Regions from separate parts of the Enterocloster lavalensis genome, predicted to be linked through region 1. Evidence: riboswitches for the same ligand, from Rfam matches in the RefSeq annotation. Region 1 holds a riboswitch; the other holds the start of a gene.

Region 1 (4,000 bases):
AGATCGCCATGCTTCGGAAGGAATTCGGGGAGGACGTGATGATCGGCGCGGGCACGGCCATCACACCGGAGCGGGCTGAAAAGGCGCTGGAGGCTGGAGCCGGATTTTTGCTGACCCCGTCCACCCAGGCGGAGATGCTGGAGTGGTGCCGGGAGCAAAAGGTGCCGTTTCTGCCGGGGGCGCTGACGCCCTCCGACGTGGCCATGTGCGTGAACCACGGCTACCACACCATGAAGCTGTTCCCGGCCGGGGATATGCCCATGTCCTATATCAAGAGCCTGAAAGGCCCCTTTGACGACACGGAGTACGTGGCCATCGGCGGCGTGAGCGCGGACAACATTGAAGAGTTCTTCCGCCGGGGCTATCTGGGCGCGGGCCTGGGCAGCAATATTATGCCAAAGGAAGCGGTTAAGGCTAAGGACTGGAAGGCCTGCGCCGCCTATGTGGCGGAGCTGGTGAAACGGGCCAACGCGGGCAGGGCGGCTTACAAGGGCTGAGTGTTGGCTGTTCTGAAATTGTCAAAAGGAGAAGGAAAAATCGATGAAGATCAAGTCAGTGAACACATATCTGGTGCGTCCCCGCTGGGGATTTGTGGAAATTTGTACGGACGACGGTCTGTGCGGCTGGGGGGAGGCCGTGCTGGAGGGCCATGCGGCCACGGTACAGGCCTGCGTGGAGGAGATGAGCGAGTACCTGATCGGGGCCGATCCCAGACGGATTGAGGATATCTGGACCACCCTGTACCGGGCTGGATTTTACAGGGGCGGCGGCGTGCTGATGAGCGCCATCGCGGGTATCGACCAGGCGCTGTGGGATATCAAGGGCAAATATTTTAACGCGCCGGTGTACGAGCTCATGGGCGGAGCCTGCCGGGACCGCATGCGGGTTTACAGCTGGGTGGGCGGCGACCGTCCCACGGACGTGGGCGCGACCGCAAAGGAGCGAAAGGACGCCGGGTTCACGGCGGTGAAGATGAACGCCACCGAGGAATTGCAGTATATCGACAGCTACGAGAAGGTGGACCAGGTGCTGGAGCGGGTAGCCGCCATCCGGGAGTCCTGCGGCAAGTATTTCGGCATCGCGGTGGATTTCCACGGCCGGGTGCACAAGCCCATGGCCAAGATACTGGCGAAGAAGCTGGAGGAGTTCGATCCCATGTTCCTGGAGGAGCCGGTGCTCTGCGAGTATATGGAGCTGTTTAAGGAGATCGCGGACTGCTGCAACATCCCCATCGCCACCGGCGAGCGTCTGTTCACAAAATATGATTTCAAGCGCCTGTTTGCCAGCGGCGGAGTGGATATTATCCAGCCAGACCTTTCCCACGCGGGCGGAATCACCGAGGTGAAGAAGATCGCGGCCATGGCCGAGGCCCACGACGTGGCGCTGGCTCCCCACTGCCCCTTAGGCCCCATCGCCCTTGCCTCCTGTTTGCAGGTGGACGCCACCAGCTACAACGCGGTGATCCAGGAGCAGAGCATGGGCATCCACTACAATGTGGGCAAGTCTGTTCTGGACTATGTGAAGAACAAGGAGGACTTCGCGTTCGTGGACGGCTATGTCCGGCTGCCGGTAAAGCCCGGTATCGGCGTGGAGGTCAACCGGGAGCTGGTGCTGGAGGAAAACCGCACGCCCCACAGCTGGAAAAATCCCGTGTGGCGCCACCGGGACGGCTCCATCGCGGAGTGGTGACGGGGGCCTGTACCCGGGAGCGCGGCGCCGTGGTTGCGCGGCGTCCATCCGGTGGCCTTCGGCGTTATTTCTCCGGCGGTATTCCGGCGGCATTTGTCAAAAAATGCTTGAATAATCTGCAAACCAGTGTATAATAGAGTTCGTAAAATCAAAAAGCGGGGAGCTCACAGTAGTGGGCTGAGAGGAAGCTGAGACTGCTTCGACCCTTAACCTGATTTGGATAATGCCAACGTAGGGAACCATAGCCACTTGTATCATATCGCTGTGATGCTGCCTTTCATTGGTTGCATCGCAGCTTTTTTATTGGATGCAATGGACCGATGGTCCGCCAGCGCGGCCGGAGAGAAAGAGGAGGAAACACAATGTTTAAAACCTGTCTGGAAAATGTGAGGAACACGGTACCCCTGATTCACAATATCACCAACTATGTCACGGTCAACGACGTGGCTAATGTGCTGTTAGCATGCGGCGCAAGTCCCATTATGGCCGACGACGAGGGGGAAGTGGAGGAGATCACCGCCATCTGCAGCGGCCTCAACATCAACATCGGCACCCTGAACAGCCGCACCATTCCGTCCATGCTGAAGGCGGGGAAGGCGGCGCAGGCCCTGAACCACCCGGTGGTTCTGGACCCGGTGGGAGCGGGGGCCAGCACCCTGCGCACCGAGACGGCCAGAAGGTTGATAAGGGAGATCCGGTTCACCGTTGTCCGCGGCAATATGTCTGAGATCAAGACGCTGGCAGCGGGCAGCGGCAACACCCGGGGGGTGGACGCCAGCGTGGAGGACGTGGTGACGGAGGACAATCTGGAATCCGCAATCGCCTTTGTGAAGGATCTCTCCGCCAGAGACGGGGCCATTGTGGCCGTGACGGGGGCCATCGATCTGGTGGCGGACGCTGAGCGCTGCTATGTGATCCGCAACGGCCGCCCGGAGATGGGAAAGGTCACCGGGACCGGCTGCCAGCTGTCCGCCCTTACGGCTGCCTACGTGGCGGCAAATCCCGGCAACTGTCTGGAGGCCGCGGCTGCCGCGGTCTGCCTGATGGGGCTGGCCGGGGAGATCGGTTTTTCGCGTATGGCGCCTGGGGACGGCAACGCCGCTTACCGCAGCCGCATCATCGACGCGATCTGTAATATGGACGGCCGGGAGCTGGAAAGGGGGGCAAAATATGAGGTGCGATAAAAAGGATTTGCTGTTGTACGCGGTGACGGACCGCAGCTGGTTAAACGGGGCCACGCTGTATGAGCAGGTGGAGGCGGCCCTCCGGGGAGGAGCCACCTTTATCCAGCTGCGGGAGAAGGCGCTGGACCAGGAGCATTTTCTGGCCGAGGCCAGGGAGCTAAAGACGCTCTGCAGGCGCTTTGGGGTACCGTTTCTGATCAACGACAACGTCGAGATCGCAGCCGCGGTGGACGCGGACGGCGTCCATGTGGGCCAGAGCGACATGGAGGCCGGGGATGTGCGCGCCAGGCTTGGCGCAGACAAGATCATCGGCGTTTCCGCCCAAACGGTGGAACAGGCGCTGCTGGCGCAACAGCGGGGCGCGGACTACCTGGGGGTGGGAGCTGTGTTTCCCACCGGAACCAAGCAGGACGCCACGGACGTCCCCTATGAGACGCTGCGGGACATCTGCCGCGCGGTGGACATCCCGGTGATCGCCATCGGCGGGATCAACCGCGGAAACGTGGGGATGTTGGCGGGCAGCGGAATCTGCGGCGTGGCCGTGGTCAGCGCTATTTTCGCCCAGAAGCAGATCGAAGCCGCCACCGCGGACTTAAAAGCGGCGGTGGAGCAGATGGTGAACACATGATTGCCGGGGCCATTTTCGACGCGGACGGCACGCTGCTTGACTCCATGCCCATCTGGGACAACGCCGCGGCCCTGTATCTGGAGGGATTGGGGTATGTCCCGGAGCCGGGGCTGGGGAGAATTCTCTATCCTATGTCCATGGCCGAAGGCGCGGATTACCTGATCGCCCGCTACGGCCTGTCCCAGAGCCGGGAGGAGATCATTTGCGGCGTCAGCGCTGCGATTGAGGACTTTTATTTCCACCGGGTCCAGCCCAAAGCCGGGCTGGAGGCGTTTTTGCGGCAGCTGCAGGAGCGCGGGATTCCCATGGCGGTCGCCACCTCCAGCGACCGGCGGCTGGTGGAGGCAGCCTTAAAACGGCTGGGGCTGCTGTCGCGGTTTAAGGGCATTTTCACCTGCGCCCAGGCGGGGGCGGGTAAATCCAGGCCCGACGTGTACCACCTGGCGAACCGCAGCCTGGGCGGACCCAAACCGCAGTCCGTCTGGGTCTTTGAGGATGC
Region 2 (4,000 bases), 1.7 Mb from region 1:
GATGATATCATTGTTCCGCCGGAAGATCAAGGAGAACGGCGGACCGGCCTATAAGTTTTCTCCTATGATTTACATAAACATATTTGTAATTGCAATCAATTTGCCCTTATGTTATGATCCCATTAACGGAATATTCACGGCGAATTTACAAAAAATATATAATCTTTATACATATTTTATATTCGCCTGCTATTCTGAACTGCATCTAACGAAAATTATATTTATGGAGGGGAAATTTATGTCTGAAGAAACAAAAGTAGTAAAACCCTATGGACTCCAGTGGTGGCTTTGCGGCGCGATCATGCTCATTGTCATTGCGGCGGCGGCGACCGGCGCACTGTCAACGGATCTGGCCGGTTCCTTTGCACTGATGCTGTCCATCGGTATCCTTTGCAATGAGATCGGCGAGCGCATTCCGTTCTGGAACAGCTATGTGGGCGGCGGCCTGGTGCTGGCATTCCTGGTATCCGCGTTCCTGTTCACCTACAACATAATTCCGCAGAAATACGCGGACGCCATGGTCATGGTGATGGACGAGGCGGACTTCCTGTCCTTCTTTATCATCTTCCTGATCACCGGTTCCATTCTGGCTCTGGACCGCAAGCTCCTGATCCGTTCCTTCGCAGGTTACATCCCCGCGATCTTCGGCGGCCTGCTGGGCGCCGGCGTGTTGGGAATCCTGGCCGGACTGATCTTTGGGGTTTCCCCCACCAACGTTATGTTAAAGTATGTGCTTCCCGTTATGGGCGGCGGAAATGGCGCAGGCGCGGTGCCGTTAAGCCAGATTTATGAGACCGTCACCGGCGACGCGGCGGCCAACTACTATTCCTTTGCCATCACGATTCTGACCATCGCCAACATTTTCGCCATCCTGACCGCCGCTATCCTGCGCAAGGTTGGCGAGATGAAGCCCAGCTGGACCGGCAACGGTACCAATCTGATCCGCAAGGGCGGCGATTTTGCCACTGAGGACAAGAAGGTAAAAGTTTCCATGAAGGATTTGGGCGGCGCATTCTTCCTGGCCGTAGGTTTCTACGCTCTGGGCAGACTGTTTGCCAAGGCTCTGCTTCCCACCATCGGCGGCGTTGCCATCCATCAGTTCGCTTACATGATCATTTTCGTGGCCATCGTTGCTGCTGCCGGCATTGTGCCGGACAACATCCGCGCTGCCGCCAAGAAGCTGCAGTCCTTCTTCACCGCAAACCTGATCCTGATCATCATGGTAGGCGTGGGCGTTGACACCAACATCATTGAGCTGGCCAAGGCCATCACCCCCGGCAACGTGGTTATCGCTCTGGCGATCGTAATCGGCGCCATCATCGGCTCCGCAATCGTAGGTTACCTGGTAGGATTCTTCCCCATCGACTCCGCCATCACCGCAGGCCTCTGCATGGCCAACCGCGGTGGCTCCGGCGACCTGGCTGTTCTGGGCGCTGCCAAGAGAATGGGCCTGATCGCATACGCACAGCTTTCCTCCCGTCTGGGCGGCGGTATCGTGCTGATCATCGGAAGTATCCTCTTTGGGGCTTTCCTGAAATAATAAGACTGAATCATGTTGTAAAAGGCGCTCTGCGGCGGTTATATGCCCCGCGGGGCGCTTCTTTATAGAAGCGGAAGGTGATGCAGGGGGACTGCACTGGAATAAAACCATTGACGAACCGCCCATCTTGTAGTATGCTGATTACCGGAAAATAAAAGGGGTGCTGGAGCGATCCGGCTGAGACGAGGCGAGTCCCCGAACCCTGGAAGCTGATCTGGATAATGCCAGCGTAGTCACTGTTAAGGCCCTGCCTGTAACCGCCTGCCCGGAGATTTATCCGGGCAGGCTTTTTACATTACAATCATCTGAAATAGAAGAGGAGAGTCAACCATGAATGCAAGCGTAGCGATCCAGTCTCTGCCGAAGGCGGACAATAACGAGGAACTGATCCGTATTGTGGACGAGGTCATTGCCTATATTAAGAGTACGGGCCTCAATTATTACGTGGGACCCTTTGAGACCACCATTGAAGGCGATTACGACGAACTGATGGACATTGTGAAGGAATGCCAGCACATTGCCGTGCGGGCTGGCGCGCCGTCCGTGGCCGCCTACATCAAGGTTTCCTATCATCCGGAGGGAGATGTGCTGACCATTGAAAAGAAAGTCACCAAACATCACAAGTAAACTGTGGTCCTGCTCCGCGGTCCTGGCCGTTCTGATTCTGTGGCAGGCCCTGACAGGTTTTGGAATTGTGGAAGGCTTTATGCTGCCCTCGCCGAACGCCGTGGCGAGGGCCTTTGTGCAGGAATTTCCCGCTCTCATGGGACACGCCAGGATCACTCTGTCGGAGGCATTTCTGGGCCTGGCGCTGGGAATTCTGACCGGATTTGTGATGGCGGTGCTGATGGACCGGTTTGACCGGCTCTATCAGGCATTCTATCCGTTAATCGTGCTGACCCAGACCGTCCCGGCGGTGGCTATCGCGCCCCTTCTGGTGCTGTGGTTCGGCTACGAGATGGCCCCAAAGGTGATCCTGATCGTGATCACCACCTTTTTCCCGATCACCGTGGGCCTGCTCACCGGTTTCCGGTCCGCTGACCCGGACGCGGTGAACCTGCTGCGGGCCATGGGGGCGGGGCGGGGACAGATTTTCTTCTACATCAAGCTCCCCGGCGCCCTGGGACAGTTCTTTTCAAGCCTGCGAATCTCCGCCTCCTACGCGGTGGTGGGTGCCGTGATCGCGGAGTGGCTGGGAGGCTTCGGCGGGCTGGGCGTCTACATGACGCGGGTGAAAAAGGCCTTTGCCTTCGATAAAATGTTTGCCGTGATTATTTTGATCTCGGCCATCAGCCTGCTGCTCATGTGGGCGGTGGAGCGTTTACAGAAAAAATGCATGCCCTGGGAGAATTCCAATCGGGATTGACGGCCTGGGACATGGGACTGAGGAGGAAGCAGATGATAAGACAGCGTTGGATTGCCGCCGCTGTGGCCGCTGCGGTCATAGGTATGAACCTGACCGGCTGCAGCGCGGGCGGCAGAGCGAAACAGGATGAGACACAGCCAGGCGGGACAGGTTTAGCCGGCTCTGAGACGGACATGGAGTCCGGAAGCTTAAAGGAGATCACATTTGTGCTGGACTGGACTCCAAATACCAATCACACCGGACTTTATGTGGCCCGGGAGAAGGGGTATTTTAAAGAAGAAGGACTGGATGTGAAGATTGTCCAGCCGCCGGAGGACGGGGCAGTGGTGTTGGTGGCCTCGGGAAAGGCGCAGTTTGGAATGTCCTTCCAGGACAGTCTGGCCCCCGCAGTGGCCGGGGAGAGTGCTATGCCGGTGACTGCGGTAGCCGCCGTGATCCAGCACAATACCTCAGGCATCGTTTCCCGCAAGGGGGAGGGCATGGACCGGCCGAAAGGCATGGAGGGAAAGACCTACGCCACCTGGGAGATGCCCATCGAGAAGGCCATGGTGAAAAATGTGGTGGAGTCCGACGGAGGAGATTTCGGCAAGGTGAAACTGGTGCCCAGCACGGTGACGGACGAGGTCTCCGCCCTGAGAACGAAATCCGTGGATTCCATCTGGATTTTTTATGCCTGGGCCGGCGTGAAGATGGAGCTGGAAGGGCTGGACACCGACTATTTTGCATTTGCGGACTTAAACCCGGCGTTCGACTATTATACGCCGGTGATCATTGCAAACAATCCGTTTTTGGAAACCGACGGCGAAACGGCCAGAGCCTTTTTGCGTGCCGTGAGCCGGGGGTATGAGGATGCGGTCAAAAATCCCCGGGAGGCCGCAGAAATTCTCTTCGCGGCGGCCCCTGAGCTGGATCCCGAGCTGGTGGCGGCCAGCCAGGAATACCTGGCGGACAAGTATCAGGCGGATGCGGCACAGTGGGGTTACATCGATCCGGCCCGCTGGAACGCGTTCTACGGCTGGCTGAATGAGAATCAACTGTTGGATACGCAGATTCCGGAAAACGCCGGTTTTTCCAACGACTATCTGCCGCAGTGA

Evidence for each region. Region 1 has a riboswitch for thiamine pyrophosphate ahead of thiM (hydroxyethylthiazole kinase). Riboswitches for the same ligand answer to the same signal wherever they lie in the genome.
Region 2: linked by a shared signal. The riboswitch ahead of ACK2JC_RS28125 (MTH1187 family thiamine-binding protein) and the one ahead of thiM (hydroxyethylthiazole kinase) in region 1 are both predicted to bind thiamine pyrophosphate.

Annotation. Positions count from the first base shown of each region.
Region 1 covers NZ_CP176637.1:1,548,733-1,552,732, reverse strand. Annotated here, with positions in the region: gene ACK2JC_RS06845 (bifunctional 4-hydroxy-2-oxoglutarate aldolase/2-dehydro-3-deoxy-phosphogluconate aldolase) at 1-497, shown strand, start outside; gene dgoD (galactonate dehydratase) at 541-1,689, shown strand; TPP riboswitch at 1,836-1,945, shown strand; gene thiM (hydroxyethylthiazole kinase) at 2,052-2,873, shown strand; gene thiE (thiamine phosphate synthase) at 2,860-3,501, shown strand; gene ACK2JC_RS06825 (HAD family phosphatase) at 3,498-4,000, shown strand, end outside.
Region 2 covers NZ_CP176637.1:6,260,074-6,264,073, forward strand. Annotated here, with positions in the region: gene ACK2JC_RS28120 (2-hydroxycarboxylate transporter family protein) at 239-1,540, shown strand; TPP riboswitch at 1,688-1,794, shown strand; gene ACK2JC_RS28125 (MTH1187 family thiamine-binding protein) at 1,871-2,167, shown strand; gene ACK2JC_RS28130 (ABC transporter permease) at 2,136-2,906, shown strand; gene ACK2JC_RS28135 (ABC transporter substrate-binding protein) at 3,080-4,000, shown strand.